Linked DNA regions of Martelella endophytica. Each later gene encodes a partner of the first gene's protein in a complex. Links are inferred from orthologs where the notes say so. Each region holds a gene or a part of one and is shown on either strand. Other genes may lie near its edges. The genes, in order: dnaN and dinB.

Region 1 (9,426 bases):
GAGGCCGCCTGCACCGGGCCGAAGGCAAGCCCGATGATCACGCCGTAAGCAAGAAACGCCTTTTCCGCTCCGGCTGAGAACAGACCGCCGCCACCGGGCCCGAGCGGAAGCAGCCCGAACAGGGTCGCGCCATCGTCCGTCGAGACGACGCCGAGCGTCGCCATGATCAGCATGACGAGGGCGGTGACGATCACCGGGCCGGCACTCACCAGCCGCCCGAGCCGGGCAGCGATGAAGCAGCCGAAGATGGCCGCGACGTTCAGCACGATGCCGAAAATGCCGATCTCCATGGTCGACCAGCCGAAGGTCGCCGCCGCGAAGGCGCCGCCGAGGATCAGCAGGCCGTTGACGCCGTCCATGTAGAGCATGCGGGCAATGAGGAAGCGGAGCAGGTCCGGCCTGTCCTTAAGCGAGAGCACCGTCCGTTTCAGTTCGGAGAGGCCTTCGGCAACGGCATGGCCGGCACGCTTGCGCCGCGCGATATCCGGCGTGAAAACCAGCATCGGCAGCAGGAAGATGAGGTACCACGCAGCCGAGAGCGGTCCGGTCAGCCTCGCCGGCTCTCCTGCGATGGCATCGAGCCCGAACAGTGCGGGCTGGCCGAGAAGGGTGAGGCCGGTATCGGGATCGGCAGCGAACCAGAGAAGGAAGCTGATGAGAAAGATCATGCCGCCGAGATAGCCGAGCCCCCACGCATCGTTCGAGGTCCGGTTGAGAGCTTGAGGCGGCACCAGATGCGGCAGCATCGCATCGTTGAAGACCACGGAGAGTTCGGCCGCGACGGTCGCGAGCACGATGAAGGCCGCCGGCCAGAAATAGCCGCTGCCGGGCGCGGCAAGCCAGAGCATTGCGAGGCCTGCGACCTGCAGGACGGCGAGCATGCCGATGAACCGCTTGTTGCCGCCGGCCGCATCCGCGAGCGCGCCGGCCACCGGCGCGCCAAAAGCGATGATGATGCCGGCAACCGTCGCGGCATTCGCCCAGGCCGCCTGGCCCGCAACCGGGTCGGCCCCGAGCTCGTTGACGAAATAGGGACCGAAGATGAAGGTGGTGACGACGGTGAAGAAGGGCTGCGCGGCCCAGTCGAACATCATCCATCCGAAAACGCCGCGTCGGCCACCCGTCGCGATATCTGTTTCGTCGCCGGCAATCGTCAAGCCACCATCCCCTGCATAGAACGTGCGGCAGCATTGTCTGCGGCACTGTGCTTGTCCAGAGCGGACATCGTCGTTGCGGTACTGTCGCGGCACCTCTTCGCCGGATCGGCAGACGGTTTGCCTTTCCCGCCTGATGCGCTAGGGATGGTCGCGTCAGCCCCTGCCCCAAAGGAAATCCCCGCCATGCCTGCACGACGCGCCCACGACCTGCCCTATCGCCCGAATGTCGGCGTCATGATCCTCAATCCCGAAGGCAAGGTCTGGCTCGGCCGGCGGCTTTCGGAGAACAACACCGAGTCCGATGGCACACCGCAGCTCTGGCAGATGCCGCAGGGTGGCATAGATCCCGGCGAGACGCCGCTTGTGGCGGCAAAACGCGAGCTTTACGAGGAGACCGGCATGAAGACGGTCGAACTCCTTGCCGAGACCAGGGGATGGATCAACTACGATCTTCCCGACCATCTGATCGGTATCGGCCTGCACGGGCGCTACCGTGGCCAGACCCAGCGCTGGTTCGCCTTCCGCTTCAACGGCGACGAGAGCGAGATCGCCATCGATCCGCCGCCTGAAGGCCACGCGCGCGAGTTCGATGCCTGGCAGTGGGCCGATATCGACGCGCTCCCCTCGCTCATCGTCGCCTTCAAGAGGGCGGTCTATGAACAGGTCGTCGCTGAGTTCCGGCACCTCGTTTCCGGCTGATCTGCCGAAACTTTCGGTCGTGCAATGCGTTCTTCAGGTGCGGGGAAGCCCGCCGCCGCAAGAGGGATCCCGATGCCGCCCGGCAGGTTCGAACAGTGCCACATCGTGTTGAACGCCAATGCGGGGAGCGCCGAGAAGGCGGACCTGGCGGAAACGCTTGTCGAGCGCTTCACCGAAGCCGGCATCCGCGCGACCATCGATGCCGATCGCGAAGCGCCGCTTGAGGCGCGTATTCTTCGCGCCGTGGAAAGCGAGGCACCGCTGATCGTCGCCGCCGGCGGCGACGGCACGGTCACGGCGATCGCGGAGGCCCTGATCGGTACCAGGAAGACGCTTGCCATCGTGCCGCTTGGCACGGCCAATCTTCTCGCGCGCGATCTCGATATCCCGCTGGATATCGATACGGCGATCGGCGCGATCCCCGACATGCACGTCCGCCACATCGATGCTGGCGTGCTGAACGGCCGGGTTTTCCTGCACAAGGTGGTGGTCGGGCTGGTGCCCGGCATTGCCGCCGGACGGGAACGCATCCGCCACCGCTCCGGCCTTCGCACCTATCTGGGCCTCGCCGCCTATTTCCTGCGCCGCCTCGCCCGCGCCCGACCGATGATCGCGCGGATCGAAAACGGCGAGAGCCGCACCGAGAGGCTCTATTCGGTGGCTGTGGCCAACAATGGCTATGACGAGGGCTTCGGGCGCTTCTTCGCGCGAAGCCGGCTTGATCGCGGCGTGCTCTGCCTCTACCGCATCCGGCGGCTGACACTCGCCGATGTTTTCCGACTGACCATCGGCATGCTCATCGGCCGCTGGCGCAATGACGTGGCGATCGATGTCGCCGAAGTGCGCACGGTGCGGCTGCGCGGCCGCAAGCCGGCAACGCAGGTGATGATCGACGGCGAAATCGCCCTGATCACCGGCACGCTCGATTTCTCGATCCGACCCGGCACCGTGGCGGTGCTGGCACCCCCAAGCTGACGGGAGAGCCCCGATGCGCATCGCCCACCTCTCAGACCTCCACTTCGGACATCACGACGACGGGCTTGCCGGCATGATTGCCGACGAGGTCAACGCCCGCCGACCCGATCTCGTCGTCGTCAGCGGCGATTTCACCCAGACCGGCAGCGAGGCCGAATTCGAAACCGCCGCGGCCTTTCTGGAAACACTCGATGCGCCATTCTTCGCCGTGCCCGGCAATCATGATGTCCCGGCGCGCAACCTGCTCGCACGCTTTACCGAGCCATACGGCCTCTATCGCACCCATATCCACCCCGAGATCGAGCCCCTGTTTGAGGGGCGAAAGGTGGTGCTTGCCGGCATCAACACGGCGCGGCGGCTGCGACTCGGCCTGAACTGGTCGCACGGCTCGATCAACGGAAAGCAGCTTGGTGCCTTGCGGGAGCGCCTGGAGACGGCAGACCCGGCCGCCATCCGGGTGATCGTCGCGCATCATCCGTTGCTGCAGCCGGAAATCCCCGGCGAGAAGGCGATGCGCCTAGTGAAACACGCCGACCGCGCGCTTGAGACCTTCGCGACACTCGGTGTGCGCCTCGTCCTGTCCGGGCACTTCCACATGTCCTATGTCCGCCGCTACCCGCACCAGAACGAGGTCCAGGAGGGCGCACCGGCAGGCGCGCGTCAGGCCGCTGCGGCCCCTATCCTTGTGGTTCAAGCCGGCTCGGCGATCTCGACCCGGCTGCGTGGCGAGCCCAATGCCTACAACATCATCGATATCGAGGGCGAAAGCCTGAAGGTGTCGGTGCGGCAATGGCAGGACGGACAGTGGGTCGACGGCGATGTCACCCATGCGCCGCCGCTTGCGCCGCCCCGCATGGGTGGAAACGCATAAGGCCCGGCGCGCGGGCCGGGCCTTGAAACAGCAAAGATCGCTAAAGCCTATTCGGCTTCGTTGGTCGCGCCGGCGTTGAGCTGGGCGTATTTCTTTTCGCCAAGCGATTCCAGCAGCTCAAGCTGGGTCTCGAGGAAGTCGATGTGACCTTCCTCGTCGATCATCAGTTCTTCGAAGAGCTTCATGCTGACGTAATCGCCAGCCTCGTGACAGATGTCGCGACTTTCCTTGTAGGAATTGCGCGCCTCGTATTCACCGGCGAGATCGCCTTCGAGGACTTCCTTAACGGTCTGGCCGATGCGCAGCGGCGCCACGGTCTGCAGGTTGGGATGGCCTTCGAGGAAGATGATGCGGTCAACGAGCTTGTCGGCGTGGTGCATCTCTTCGATGGACTCGGCACGCTCCTTGGCGGCGAGCTTGGTCAGGCCCCAGTCTTCGAGAAGACGGTAGTGAAGCCAGTACTGATTGACGGCGCCGAGCTCAAGAAACAGGGCTTCGTTCAGCCGCTCGATTACTTTTTTGTCGCCTTTCAACGTCCGTTCTCCTTTTATGTTCCTGGAATTGCTTCAGGCGGCTCAAAAAATCACAAAACTTCTCGCCGGTCGAGTGGCGATTGTGGTGATACTGCTCTGAAGTACGGACGATGATATCGATGACGTTGGGAAAACAGCCGCAACACCGGCCCCGCTTCGACATGCGGTGGTAGACCTTGGCCGGAACTATGATTTGCCAGCAATCCTCATCGAGGAGTTCGGTAACGACCTCCACGATTTCCTTTTCAGTAATGAAATTGCAGCTGCAGACAAGCATTCTCTCACCATTGACGGCTGTCACTGATGGCCTCTCTTCGCAAAAGAGGATGCTCATTGTCAAGATTAAACCTGAGTATCGGACTCACATTCCCTTAAATGTGATGCGGCGAGGGCCGCGACATTAAGCCTCAGGCAAATAGGGCGGCGCCTAGCGACGCCGCCAGAAGGGCGCAGATCAGTTGACGGCGGCCGTGACCGCGCACGGATCCACACCATAGGCCGGCGCGCAGCCCTTCGTCGCAGCAACAGTACCGGGCGCCACGAGAGAGGCAGCCACAATGATCAGAGCCGCACCAGCAAACAGGACAGCAATCGATTTACCCATTTTGGAAGACACCTTATTTTCACCAAAGTCCCGTCGGGCCATCATCCCTGTGACCCTTCAATAAACAGTAAAGACGCAAGCGGTATGACGGGTTCCCGACAATGCGCATTTTTTATGTCATGTGTGGCGCAGGTGTCCTGTCTTAAGCAGGCTTTCCGAATTGTCCATGCTGACGGTACTGCACCAGATAGCTGGGCAGGATGGCGTCGAGCTGGGCCGGGCGAATGCCCAGGCCCTTCAGCGTGCGGCCTTCCGCTTCGGCTTCCTTCGACACGATCGTATCGGTCTTCAGAAGCTTCACCTGGTCGGCGGTCAGCGGCGGCTTGATGAGCGGAATGGCAGCAGCAATGCCGCCAATCAGCGAGGCGAGCCCGAAGGGCAGCGAGACCAGCGCGCGCTTGCGGCCGGTCGCGGAAAGCACCTTTTCGAGGCATTCACGGAAGGTGAGAACGTCACGCCCTCCGAGTTCGTAGGTCTTGCCCTTTTCGACCTTGCCGTCAACGGAACGGGCAATGACCTCGGCAACATCGCCGACATAGACGGGCTGGAACTTCGTCTTGCCACCGCCGATGAGCGGAAGGAAGGGCGAGATCAGCGTCATCTTGCCGAACTTGTTGAAGAAGTCGTCCTCAGGGCCGAACACGATCGACGGCCGCATAATGACAGCATCGGGACAGATTTCGCGGACAGTGGCTTCCGCCTGGCCCTTCGACCGGGCGTAATGCGACAGGCTGTCGGGATCGGCGCCGATGGCGGAAACATGGGTGAGCGCGGCGCCGGCATCGCGCGCCGCTTCGGCAATCAGGCGGGCGCCCTCTGCCTGGACGGCGTCGAATCCGTTCTTGCCGCTTTCAAACAGCACGCCGACGCAGTTGACGACATGATCGGCGCCCTCGACGGCCCGGCGCACGGAATCACCGTAACGCAGATTGGCCTGCATGAAGGTGATCTGGCCGACATTGCCGAGCGGCTGCAGGAACAGCGCCAGATCGGGACGGCGCACGGCGACGCGGATGCGATAGCCTCGCTTGGCCAGAAGCCGGACGACATAGCGGCCGATAAAACCCGAACCGCCGAAAACCGTGACCAGCGGGGGAATGTTCGAAAGCGTCATGCCTAGCTCCTGATGTCGTCGAAACCCTGAAAGTTTACCCCCGTCCCTTAGCCCAATCCGGACCCGAGGTGAAGGGTCAAGCTGCCGCACTGCGATATTACAATCATGGCAACCGTCAAAATTGCAGACCGCGTGACCAAAGCGACACAGAGACGGTTGCGGGCGGCCGCAAGTGGTCGTCCGTCAATCGTTTGCCGGCGCCATCATTGTCGTCTGCATCTCCGTCAGCACCTGCTGTGCTGCGGCACGCGGATCGGACGCAGCGACGATCGGCCGGCCGACAACCAGATGACTGGCACCGGCGACTATGGCGTCGCGTGGTGTCATGACGCGCTTCTGGTCGTTGGCTGCGACGCCCGCGGGGCGGATGCCCGGGGTAACGATCGCCATTTCGGGACCGGTGATCGCGCGGACCCGCTCGGCTTCCGCCGCCGAGCAGACGATGCCACCCATGCCGGCCGCCCGCGCCTGCTCCGCCCGCTTTTCGACCAGGGTTCGCGCATCGGTCGTGTAGCCGGCCTCGATCAGGTCGCCGTCATCCATGGAGGTGAGCACCGTGACGCCGAGGAGGCAGAGCGGCGTTCCGGCCGCGGCCTCGACCGCCGCGCGCATCGCCTTCGGATAGGCGTGCAGCGTCAGCATGGTCACACCCATCCGGGAAATGTTCTCCACCCCCTTCGCCACCGTGTTGTCGATGTCGAGGAGCTTCATGTCGAGAAATACCTTCTTGCCGCTGTCGACCAGTTCGCGGGCAAAGGAAAGCCCGCCGGCAAAGGCGAGCTGGTAGCCGATCTTGTAGAAGCTGACGCTATCGCCGAGCGTCTCGACCATGGTGGCCGCCTCGGCGACGGTCGGTACATCAAGCCCCACAATGAGTCGATCGCGTGCAATCATTGTCCGGTCCATCCCTGCCATGTTTCGATGGGTGTCCAATCGCACAAAACCGCCCTTTCGGAAAGGCTGAAGGCGAAAAGATTGCCGCCACCACCAGCGCCCTGATCCTCGGCGCGGCTGATTTCAACACCTTTCAGATGGCATTTGAGCAGCGTTCCGACAACGCCATGGCCGACGAAGGCGACCGGCTGACGGGTGTCATGCCTTGCCAGCACATCATTCACCGCCGTCACGATCCGCTTTTGCGCGTCGACCGCGCGCTCCCAGCCGCGAAAGGACTTCTCCGGCTCGGCAAAGAAGGCGTCCGCCGCGGCCTCGAAGACATCGGGCGGCAGGAAGCCGGTCGCGCTGCGGTCGTTTTCGTGAAAATCAGGCAGGATTTCGGGTTCGATGCCGGTGGCCCGGCCGAAGAACGCGGCCGTTTTCTTCGCTTTCACCTCGTCGCTGGAAACGATACGGGAAAGCGCCTGCACCCAGGAGAGGCGGGCGGCCGTCTCGGCGCGGGCGGCGCCCGTCGCCGAGAGCCCCCAGTCAGGCACCGGCACCTCGGGATCGATCAGAACCTGCGGGTGGGTGATGTAGACGGCGAACACGATCCCCTCCCCGCATGGCCTGCTAGACGCGCATCGGCATCAGGACATAAAGCGCCTGATCGTTCGCGGTATCGCGCACCAGCGTCGGCGAACCGGCATCGGCAAACAGGAAGATCGCCTCATCGCCGGTGAGCTGGCCGGTGATGTCGAGGAGGTACTTGGCGTTGAAGCCGATATCCATCGGCTCGCTCTCGTAGCCGACGGGAAGCTCGTCGGTGGCGCTGCCGGAATCGGGATTGTTGACGGTGAGCGTCAGTTGCCCCTCGGTCAGCGACAGCTTGACCGCACGGCCGCGTTCCGACGAGACCGTCGACACACGATCGACTGCGCGGGTGAAATCCTGGCAATCGATGCGCATCTCGCGGTCGTTATTGGCAGGGATGACACGCTGGTAATCCGGGAAGGTGCCGTCGATCAGCTTCGAGGTCAGCACCACGGAACCGATGGTGAAGCGGATCTTGGCATCGGAAACCTCGACCTTCACGATGATTTCCGGGTCGTCCATGAGCTTCTGCAACTCGCCGACCGTCTTGCGCGGGATGATAACGCCCGGCATGTTTTCGCAGCCCGACGGTGCGTCGACCTCGGCACGGGCAAGACGGTGGCCATCGGTGGCGACGGCACGCAGCTTCAGCGCCTTGCCCTCGCTCATGGCGTGGAAGAAGATACCGTTCAGATAGTAGCGGGTTTCCTCGGTGGAGATCGCGAACTGGGTGCGATCGATCAGCATCTTCAGATCGCTGGCCTTCAGCTGGAAGGCATGGCTGAAGGTGCCGGCCGTAAGATCCGGAAAATCCTCCTGCGGCAGGCACTGCAGCGAAAACTTGGACCTGCCGGAAGCGACCGAGATGGTCTGCCCGTCGGTATCGGTTGCAAGCGAGACTTCCGAGCCGTCTGCGAGCTTGCGCACGATTTCATAGAGAAGATGTGCGGGCACCGTGGTCGCACCGGCCTGCTCAACCATTGCCGGCGTCTTCTCGGTGATCTCGAGATCGAGGTCGGTCGCCTTCATCTCGAGGTCAGCGCCTTCGGCCTTCAGGAGAACATTGGAGAGAATCGGAATGGTGTTGCGGCGCTCGACCACGCGATGGACGTGGTTCAGGGACTTCAACAGATTGGATCTCTCAAGCGTGATACGCATGACTTTCGCTTTCACTCTTTCGCCCGGACGGGTGCCGGCAGGCAGTCAATGAGGCATGCGCCACAAGGGGCACAGGCGGGGAGACAAAATGACCCCATTTGAGCTTCGAATGCAAGGGGCTCCTATCTGCTGCGGGGTTTATCCCAATCACTGTTTTGACAAGAGGCCTCACGACCGCCAGGCAGCCCTCTTGCCGGCTGCCTGGCGGTCGTGTTCAAAGGAAAGGGAAACTGAGCGGGAATGACAGCATGAGCGACGACAGCAACCGGTTTGAAATTTCAGGCCACGCCATCGAGGCGCGGCCGCTGGCGCCGGGGCTCTATCTTGTTGCGACCCCGATCGGCAATCTTGGCGACATCACCATAAGGGCGCTGGAAACGCTGGCCGGTGCCGATATTCTCGCCTGTGAGGATACCCGCGTCACCCGCAAGCTGCTCGACCGCTTCGCCATTCGCAAGCGTCCGTTCGCCTATCACGAACACAATGCGGAACAGGCCGGCGAAAAGCTGATGGAAGCGCTCCGCGATGGCAAGAGCGTTGCGCTCGTCTCCGATGCGGGGACGCCGCTCGTTTCCGACCCCGGTTACCGGCTGTCGCTGTTGGCGATCGCCGAAGGCATCAGGGTGACGCCGGTTCCGGGCGCCTCCGCACCGCTTGCAGCCCTCGTCGGCGCTGGCCTGCCGAACGATGCCTTCTTCTTCGCGGGCTTTCCGCCGGCAAAGGACAAGGGGCGGCGCGACCGCTTCGCCGAACTGACCACGGTGCAGGCGACGCTGATCTTCTTCGAATCGCCCCACCGCATCGGCGCCACACTTGCAGCCGCCGCAGACGTTCTGGGGGCCGAA
Region 2 (9,486 bases), 940 kb from region 1 along the record:
CCGTCGGCCACCTCGGAAGGAAGAGCGAGACGACCCGTGTCATCACACGCCTCCAGTTCAAAATCGGCACTTTCTCCGGCACGACATCGGATGAGTTCGACCAGCCAGCGCGCGCGGCCAAGGCCGGGAACGGGCAGGGGTCGCGAGGGCAGGACGGAGACCCGCCAGCGGGTGACGCTCGCCGTCGGCTGCCCGAAATCGCCGGCCTCGGTCTGCCGTCGCCATCGGCGCAAAGCCAGCCCGATGGTGTTGGAAGTCTCGGCCGCCAGTTGCAGACGGCGCGAGGCGGTCATGGAAAGACGCGCCGTCTCCGCGACAACCGCGCCGAGCCCGCCATGGCGAAGCCCTTCCTCGAAACAGGCGAGCAGAGCCTTTTCGTCGCCGGCCTCGACATGGATCACGCGGTCGGGCTGAAGCCCGGCCTGGGCGATGGCCGGTGCAAACAGGTCTGGTCGCGTGACCACCCAGAGCACCTTGCCTCGGGTGCGTGCGGCAATGCCCGCCACGAACAATGCAGCCGCCGCTCCATCGACAGCGCCATTGCCGCCGCCCGCCACCTCATGCAGACAGCCGAGCGCCAGACCGCCGCCTGGAAGTCTGCGATCGATGTCCTTCAGGCCGAACGGCAGAACCGAACGCGCGCGTCCACCCGGTCCTTCGAGATGCGCGATGCGCTCCCGAAGCTCTGCGATGGCGGGACTGGATGCGGGGTTCGGCATGGTGTCGGACTGTCTCCTTCAGGACTTTGCAACGGCGGAATTCTCCGATATGTTCCTTATTTGTTCTTTCTTAGGTTTCGAGTCAATCGACCTCATTGGCGGGCCCTGTGGACGGCGACTGGGACAGAACACCGATGCGTGAGGCGCGCGTCGTTGAATCACAAGGGGTTTAGGGTAGGGCGGTATGAGCGCGGCGCATCTCGAAAAATTGAACGACAACCAGCGGGCCGCGGTTCTGCATGGCACGGATTTGCCTGATGGCGCCATCGGCGGACCGCTGCTGATCATTGCGGGAGCGGGCTCCGGAAAGACCAATACGCTTGCCCATCGCGTGGCCCAGCTCGTCATCTCCGGAGCGGATCCGCGCCGGATCCTGCTGATGACCTTTTCCCGTCGTGCCGCCGCCGAAATGGGAAAGCGTGTCGAGCGGATCTGCGCAAAGACGCTTGGTGACAAGGCCGGGATCATGGCGGACGGGCTTGCCTGGTCCGGCACCTTCCACGGTATCGGCGCCCGGTTGTTGCGCGAGTATGCGATCGAGCTTGGTCTCGATCCGCAGTTCACCATCCATGACCGCGAGGATTCGGCCGATCTGATGAACCTCGCCCGCCATGAGCTCGGCTTCTCCAAGACAGAAAGCCGGTTTCCGGCCAAGGGCACCTGCCTTTCGATCTATTCGCGCACCGTCAATGCCGAGGCGCCACTCTCGGAAATCCTGAGAGCGAACTTTCCGTGGTGTGCCGCCTGGGAACAGGAACTGAGGGAGCTGTTTGCGGCCTATGTCGAGGCCAAGCAGGTCCAGAACGTCCTCGATTACGATGACCTGCTGCTCTACTGGGCGCAGACCATGGGCGATCCGGCGCTTGCCACCGAGATCGGCGGACGCTGGGATCATGTGCTGGTCGACGAATACCAGGATACCAACCGCCTGCAGTCCTCGATCCTGATGGCGCTCAAACTTGGCGGCCGGGGGCTGACGGTGGTCGGTGACGATGCGCAGTCGATCTATTCGTTCCGGGCGGCCACGGTTCGCAACATCCTCGACTTCCCGAATGGATTCTCGCCGAAGGCCGATGTGATCACGCTCGACCGCAATTACCGGTCGACGCAGCCGATCCTCGCTGCGGCCAATGGCGTCATCGGTCTTGCCCAGGAGCGCTACACCAAGGATCTCTGGACCGACCGCGTTTCAACCGAAAAGCCGCGGCTGGTGACGGTTCGCGACGAGGGCGATCAGGCGCGGTTCATTGCCGACGAGGTGCTCGACAATCGCGAGGGTGGCATGCGGCTGAAGGACCAGGCCGTGCTGTTTCGTGCGAGCCATCACAGTGGGCCGCTGGAGGTGGAACTCACCCGTCGCAACATTCCCTTCGTGAAGTTCGGTGGCCTGAAATTCCTCGATTCCGCGCATGTGAAGGACATGCTGGCAGCACTCCGGTTTGCCCAGAACATGCGCGATCGCGTGGCGGGCTTCAGGCTGATGCAGCTCTTGCCAGGTGTGGGGCCGGCCTCGGCGCAAAATGCGCTGGACGCGATTGCTGAAACCACCGATCCGGTAGAGACACTGGCGGCCCTGCCAGCGCCCGCGCGAGCAGTAGCCGACTGGCCGGGTCTTGTGTCCTTGGTAACGGACCTCCGCCAATCAAACATGGGCTGGCCCGCTGAAATCGGCCGGGTCCGGGCATGGTATGAGCCGTATCTGGAGCGCATCCATGAAGACTTCGAGATGCGCCGTGCCGATCTTCTGCAGCTTGAAGACATTGCCGCTGGCTATCCGTCACGGGAACGGTTCCTGACCGAGCTGACGCTCGACCCGCCCGATGCTACCTCCGGACAGGCCGGTGTGCCTCTGCTCGATGAGGATTATCTGATCCTCTCGACCATCCATTCGGCCAAGGGGCAGGAGTGGCGCTCGGTCTTCGTCCTCAATGCGGTCGACGGTTGCATTCCCTCCGATCTTGGCGTCGGCACGACCGACGACATCGAGGAAGAGCGACGCCTGCTTTACGTGGCTATGACGCGGGCACGGGACAGCCTGAACCTTGTCGTTCCACAGCGCTTCTTCACGCATGGACAGTCCTCGACCGGCGACAGGCATGTCTATGCCTCGCGGACCCGATTCATTCCCGCTATGTTGTTGCAGCATTTTGAGAACAGGACATGGCCGGTGGTGAAGCCCGGGCAACAGAACAACGCGGGCCCGCGGCAGGTTCGGCTTGATGTCGGCGCGCGGATGCGCGGGATGTGGCGCTAACGGAGAGGGGACTTGTGCAATCTCTACAATCTGACGACGACACGGGATGCCGTCGTCCAGTTTAGCAAGGCGATGAGCGACAAGGCCGGATGGAACGAGCCGTCGCTCAACGTCTATCCCAACACGCTGGCGCCGATCGTTCGCGTCGGTGGCGATGGCAAACGGGAAATCGTCAGTGCCACCTGGGGCATGCCGACGCCGCCGGCCTTCGTCAAAGGCAAGGCCGATCGTGGGGTCACCAATATCCGCAACGTCGGATCTCCGCATTGGCGGCGCTGGCTTGGGCCGACAAGCCGCTGCGTCGTGCCGTTCACGTCATTTGCAGAACCCGATCCCGCCAGCAAGGTGGAGGGCGGGCGCGTGCCGAATGCCTGGTTTGCGCAGAACCCCGACCGGCCGCTGATGTTCTTTGCCGGTTTCTGGACGCCGTGGAAGGGTGTGCGGAAGGTCCGCGATGGCGAACAGGAATACGAACTGTTCGGGTTTCTTACGACAACACCGAACGAGATCGTCAAACCCATTCATGAGAAGGCGATGCCGGCGATCCTGACGACGCCGGAGGAAGTCGCTCTGTGGCTCACCGGCGAGTGGGCAGATGTGAAACACCTTCAGCGACCGCTGCCCGGAAACATGCTGGTCGTGGTCGACCCTCCTGAAAACTCCTAAGACGAATAACGTCGTCACGGATCACGCTCTTGAGATGGTCATGGCCGCCCTGGATGAAATGACAGCCTTGGAAAGAGACCACGAGGTCAAAACGGATGGTGCTGCCCCAGTCATCCGCAAGATCATCCATGTCGATATGGATGCCTTTTATGCCTCCGTCGAGCAGCGCGACAATCCCGACTTGAGAGGCAAGCCGGTCGCAGTCGGAGGCTCGGCGGCCAGAGGTGTCGTCGCGGCGGCCAGCTATGAGGCGCGGGCGTTTGGTGTGCGATCCGCGCTCCCCTCCGTGACCGCTAAGCGCCGCTGTCCCGACCTGGTCTTCGTGAAACCGCGGTTTGACGTCTACCGGTCGGTCTCGGCGCAAATTCATCAGATATTTGCCGAGCATACAGATCTGATCGAGCCGCTTTCGCTCGATGAGGCCTATCTCGATGTAACCGAAAACAAGCAAGGCATCGCGTTCGCAACCGAGATCGCGACGATCATTCGCGCCCGTATCAAGGAAGTGACCGGCCTCAACGCGTCTGCCGGGATTTCCTACTGCAAGTTCCTCGCGAAGATGGCGAGCGATCTGAACAAGCCAAACGGTCAGGCCGTGATCACGCCGAAGATGGGGCCGGCATTTGTTGCTGACCTCGCCGTCAAGAAATTCCATGGCGTCGGGCCGGCGACGGCCGAAAAGATGCAGCGGCTCGGGATCGTGACCGGAGCCGATCTGCGTCAGAAACCGCTCGCCTTCCTGCGTGACAACTTCGGCAAGTCGGGCGGGTGGTATTATCGGATCTCGCGGGGGATCGACGAGCGGCCGGTTCAGCCCGATCGGCCGCGCAAATCGATCGGCGCGGAAGACACGTTTGCTGCCGATATATTCGAGTTGGAGGCGGCGAGGGCGGAGTTGATTTCGCTTGCAGAGAAGGTCTGGCGCCACGCTGAGAACAAGCAGATCAGTGGGCGGACCGTCACGCTGAAGGTGAAATATGCTGACTTCCAGCAGATCACACGGAGCCGGACGGTTGGCCAAAATATGCGAAGTGCAAGCGATATTGCTGGAATTGCCAACGTGATGCTGACCGAGGTGTTTCCAATTCAAAAGGGTATCCGCCTGCTCGGGATTACCCTTTCCTCATTAGGGGAAAGCTCTGATGGAATACGAGAGCCTCAGATGAGTTTGCTGTGATCCCCACGACCGAAGGAAGAGACGTCTACTCTGCAGGTCCGACAGAAGCGAGAGAAAACCTTGGCACGCTGTGAACGGCAGTAAAGGGGCCGGAAGCGGACCTTCCGGTTCAAAGCACTGGAGGTGGCAAAACTAACGCGAGTTATAATCGCGATGACAGCGCGTGTCATTAGAATGCGCCTGCTATCAAGCCCGCTTCGGGCCTTCGCATCGCCTCTATCCACGCTTGCACCTGTGCGCGGTTCGCCGTCGTGATCGGATAAGCACGCGCGCTCACGTCGCTCGATGCGCCTGGGCTGATGTCGCTCGTTGTTACCACAAGCCCTGCATCGGCGCGCTCCTCAAGCATGTCGGCATAAAGCGCTTTCACCACCACGCGCCCGACCTTGCGCTTTTGGCGCTTGCACTGAACGATCACCGCCGGCGGCGCGCCCGGCGGTGCGTCGGCGTTCCACAGCCGCACATCGATGCTACCGTCGTTGCGTCCGGGCCCTAGCTCGACACTGTAGCCGCCGCGCTGGAACCACTCGGCGGTCAGTCCCTCGAATTGCCGCCAGTGAATGTCCTTGAGCCGTTCGGGATGGCTCGCAAGGTAGTTGATGAAGCGCTGATCGAAATAGCGCATGGGTTCGGCTGGAAGCTGCTCGCTCGCGAACAGCGCATCGAGTGTGATCCGATCAGCAAGCGCCACCGACCGCGTGAAAAAGGGCGAGAAGGCGAGATGATGGGTCATCGCCTCTTGGAGCGCGTCCCAGACGCCGGCCTTGCCTGCGACCATCGCCTTCAATTCCGCCAGGATCGCCGCCTGTTCAGCTTCATTGCTGCTGCGCAGGCGCAGATAATGGCTGGCGACCGCCTCGATTTCCAGCATCTCATCGAGCGTCGCAAATTCCCGCCAGTCACGCCCGACCAGCTTCATCAGTCGGATGCCCAGCGTCGGCATGCCTGGTTCGTCGGTGACGCCGAGCGCATACAGCAGATCACCGACCGTATCGGCATATTCATCCGATCCCACCCGCATCGCGACATCCCCTTCGAGGCCTTCACGCAAGCTGTGCACCTTCGGCAGATGCGCGAGTATCTCGGCTTCATTGAGCGCAAAACCGGAGCGCACTCCGGCATCCTCGCTGAGCGAGGTACGGAACGCAAAAGAGGGCATGATGATATGGCCCATTAGCTAGTCGTTCATTGTACTGCTGGGGAGCTGAGGCGGCCTAAAAGTGAACTTAATCTCTGTCGCTCCTACATCGCCAAAAATTGCCCAAACGTCGTCGCTCCCAGTGCGTTGAGCGCCTGCTTGATTGGCTGCTGATTCGTTGACAGGCAAATGTCAGTTTTCCTAGCGTGACCGCCAAGACCTGCCATTCCGCTTTACCACTTAATCGGGAACATTCAGCATACGCAAGCCGAGCGGCTACTTTCGGCAATTCTATAGCCCGCGCAAACGACCAGAATGACGGCGCTTAGCCGCCAGACCGCTCATGGCGCAACAAGATCGACAGAACCGGGGCCGTGAACGGACTGTCCGGACTTGGCAGTGGGCGAAGAAACAGCTGCCATAGACCACGGTCGGCCTCCATGACCGCTTCCGACCCCATCTCGGACACTCGATGGCCGTTTGCAGATCCCCGAAAGCTGTCCTTCGTACAACGACTGAGTACGACAAGTTCGGGGCCGATCTAAACAGTCCTAGTCATGCTGAAATGTGATCAGTTATGATATAAGTTGGTATGAGGGGGCACTATGTATCTGTCGCGAATCAGGATTGAGAATTTCCGCAACTTCCGCGACCTTGATGTCGCGCTTGGCGGTAACATTGTCATTGTCGGCGAAAACCGCGTCGGAAAGAGCAATTTGCTCTTTGGCCTGCGCCTTGTCTTCGACCCCTCACTGCCCGATAGCGGCCGACAGCTCGGCCTCGCGGACTTCTGGGACGGGTTGGAGGAGATTACCGCTGATACGACCATAACCATTTCGGTAGAGATCAAGGATTTTGAGGACGACCTCGACGTCTTGGCGGTGCTGACCGACTATCGACTCAATAGCGATCCGAACACCGTCTGCCTTACTTATCAATTGCGTGCTCAGCCTGGCCTTGGTCATGCCCCCGCTAGTGACGATGATTTCTCATTTGTCTGCTTCGGTGGCGAGGATGAAGCTAAGCGCTTCGGTCATGATCTTCGGCGCCGCATCACGATGGACTTACTGCAGGCCCTTCGGGATGCGGAGGGCGATCTTGCTGCTTGGCGCCGATCCCCCCTTCGTCCTCTCGTCGAAGATGCATTCATCGGAATCGACAAGGATGCTCTCAAAGAAATTGGAGAGAAGATTGCAGGGGCCAGTGCCGCGGCGATCGATTTCGATGAGGTGAAGACGCTCGAAGTCAACATCTCAGAGCTATTTTTGGCAATGGCCGGCTCGAAGCAGGATGTGCATCCATCACTTGGCTTCAGCTCGACCGACGCCACGCGCATCAACCGGCAGATTCGGCTGCTGATAGATGAAGGGCGACGTGGCATCGCCGACGCCAGTCTCGGCTCGGCAAACCTCATCTTTCTCACGCTCAAACTGCTTGATCTGCAGCGCTTGATCACTGCCAACAAGCGCGATCACTCGTTGCTCGCGATCGAGGAGCCGGAGGCGCACCTGCATCCGCATCTTCAACGCCTAGTTTACAAGCATCTCTTTGAGACTATCGTCGATGGCGGAGACGGCGTTGATGCTGACAACGACGAAGATGCCGCTGGTCCGCTTTCGGTTATTCTGACCACCCACTCGCCGCATATTGCAAGTGTTGCCCCGTTGGAATCGCTCCTACTCTTGCGAGCTTCCTTAAACGAGGGAACGGTGGGATATTCGACCGCTGCAGCGGACTTCACCAAAGCCGAAACCGAAGATCTCCAGCGATATCTGGATGTCACTCGTGCAGAGATGGTCTTCGCGCGCGGTGTCATCCTCGTCGAAGGCGAAGCAGAGCGGTTTCTGATCCCAGCATTTGCCGAGGGTATGGGCATCTCGCTCGATGAGCATGGGGTGTCGGTGTGCTCTGTCGCCGGGACGAACTTTCAGCCGTATGTCAAGCTGCTCTGCGCTTTGGGCATCCCATTCTCCGTGATCACCGATTATGACGAAGTGGACGAGATGCCACGCGCCAACAATCGGGCGCTCAAGCTCATTCGGATCATCGACGAAGCCGCTGAGGAGGGTGACACTGACGCAGTAATCAAAGCCATCGAGGACAAGGGAACATGGAAGGAGACATTTGCGGAAATCGAGAAGTTCGGCATCTTCGTGAACGGGAGTACGCTTGAGACCGAGCTGTTCGAGGGGGACTATGCTCAGGAGATGATCGACACCCTCCGTGAGCAGAAATTCGGCGCCGGACGCAAGGCATTCCTTGATGCATGGGAAGCGCAGCCAGAGGATTTCGACGCTGATGAACTGCTGAAGATGATCGAGCAAATGGGCAAGGGGCGGTTCGCGCAAAGACTAGCGACGCGTTCGGCCGGCAAGCCCGTGCCCGACTATATTAAAGATGCGATTAATCATGTCATCCGTCTCGTCTAACAGGGCACTTTTTCTTAAGGCGGCAGAGGATCTGCGTTCTAATGACAAGCAGTGGCAGGCCTATGAAGCTGCGGGGCATTGCGTGTTGCTGGCTGGGCCAGGCAGCGGCAAAACCAAGACGCTGACGGTCAAACTTGCCAGAATGCTTAGCGAAGATGTGGACGAGCCACGCGGTATTGCCTGTATCACCTACAATAACGAATGTGCACGGGAGCTTGAAAGCCGCTTGGAAACGCTAGGCATCGCACCCGGCGGACGCGTTTTTATCGGAACCGTTCACTCATTCTCACTCACACAAATTCTGCTACCCTACGCTAAAGTGGCCGGACTGGGCCTACCCGATGAATTCAAAGTGGCGACTCGGCAGGAGGCTCGAGCCGCATTGGCGGCCGCTCATGCGCAGGTAATAGGTGGACCGGAGAACCCGCAGAACTGGGACATGCGGCTCGGCCGTCATCGTCGCCGCTTCCTCAATCGCGAGCTGCCGGAGTGGAGAACGCTCGATCCCGAGCTTACCGAACTGGTCGAGGCGTACGAAGCCGAACTTCGCGCACGCCGACTGATAGATTTTGACGACATGCCGCTCCTCGCAGTGCGTGCGCTTGCCGCCAATGAGTGGCTTAGAACGGCGATGGTGGCGAAATATCCGATCCTAGCTGTAGACGAGTATCAAGACTTGGGCCGTGCGTTGCACGGTATGGTCATGGGCCTCTGCTTCAGCGCGGGCATGCGGTTGTTCGCGGTCGGCGATATCGACCAGTCCATCTATGGCTTTACCGGCGCAACGCCAGAGTTGCTGCGACGACTGTCCGAGCGCGATGACGTCGAAACGGTGCGACTAGGTCTCAACTATCGCTGCGGCTCGCGGATTGTCAGCGCGTCCGAATACGCGCTCGGAGAGAACCGAGGCTATAAGGCGCCCGACGGTGCCCATGAGGGAACGATATATTTCCATCCCTGCACAGGCGGCCATGCCGGGCACGCACGATATCTCGTCGAGGAACTGATCTCTGAGATCCGCGAGCGTCGACCCGGCACCAATCTTGGCGAGATCGCCGTACTGTATCCTGCGGCATTCCTCGGTGACGAAGTCGCCAACGCGG

The links.
Region 2: the proteins of dnaN (region 1) and dinB are in contact, whole or in part, in a solved structure (PDB 1OK7), measured with the Escherichia coli proteins. The link is inferred for Martelella endophytica from one-to-one orthologs.

The regions. Positions count from the first base shown.
Region 1 is NZ_CP010803.1:4,468,770-4,478,195, forward strand. Bases 6,523-9,426 are described here. They hold dnaN (DNA polymerase III subunit beta), read right to left. Parts: upstream 8,582-9,426; coding sequence 7,463-8,581; downstream 6,523-7,462. Other genes in these bases: pyrF (orotidine-5'-phosphate decarboxylase), read right to left, coding at 6,523-6,847; TM49_RS20875 (histidine phosphatase family protein), read right to left, coding at 6,844-7,440; rsmI (16S rRNA (cytidine(1402)-2'-O)-methyltransferase), read left to right, coding at 8,830-9,426. In the rest of the region: TM49_RS20830 (MFS transporter), read right to left, coding at 1-1,094; TM49_RS20835 (RNA pyrophosphohydrolase), read left to right, coding at 1,341-1,856; TM49_RS20840 (diacylglycerol/lipid kinase family protein), read left to right, coding at 1,929-2,831; TM49_RS20845 (metallophosphoesterase family protein), read left to right, coding at 2,845-3,702; bfr (bacterioferritin), read right to left, coding at 3,750-4,235; TM49_RS23240 (BFD-like (2Fe-2S) protein), read right to left, coding at 4,183-4,569; TM49_RS23745 (hypothetical protein), read right to left, coding at 4,690-4,839; TM49_RS20865 (complex I NDUFA9 subunit family protein), read right to left, coding at 4,982-5,953; more of pyrF, read right to left, coding at 6,137-6,522. UniProt on the Escherichia coli protein: Confers DNA tethering and processivity to DNA polymerases and other proteins. Acts as a clamp, forming a ring around DNA (a reaction catalyzed by the clamp-loading complex) which diffuses in an ATP-independent manner freely and bidirectionally along dsDNA.
Region 2 is NZ_CP010803.1:3,527,712-3,537,197, forward strand. The notes cover bases 2,793-5,756. They hold dinB (DNA polymerase IV), read left to right. Parts: upstream 2,793-3,697; coding sequence 3,698-4,816; downstream 4,817-5,756. Other genes in these bases: TM49_RS16220 (ATP-dependent helicase), read left to right, coding at 2,793-2,973; TM49_RS16225 (SOS response-associated peptidase), read left to right, coding at 2,986-3,639; TM49_RS16235 (restriction endonuclease), read right to left, coding at 4,986-5,756. Also shown: TM49_RS16210 (Y-family DNA polymerase), read right to left, coding at 1-43; TM49_RS16215 (ImuA family protein), read right to left, coding at 1-719; more of TM49_RS16220, read left to right, coding at 904-2,792; more of TM49_RS16235, read right to left, coding at 5,757-5,990; TM49_RS16240 (ATP-dependent nuclease), read left to right, coding at 6,560-8,383; TM49_RS16245 (ATP-dependent helicase), read left to right, coding at 8,364-9,486. UniProt on the Escherichia coli protein: Poorly processive, error-prone DNA polymerase involved in translesion repair and untargeted mutagenesis. Copies undamaged DNA at stalled replication forks, which arise in vivo from mismatched or misaligned primer ends.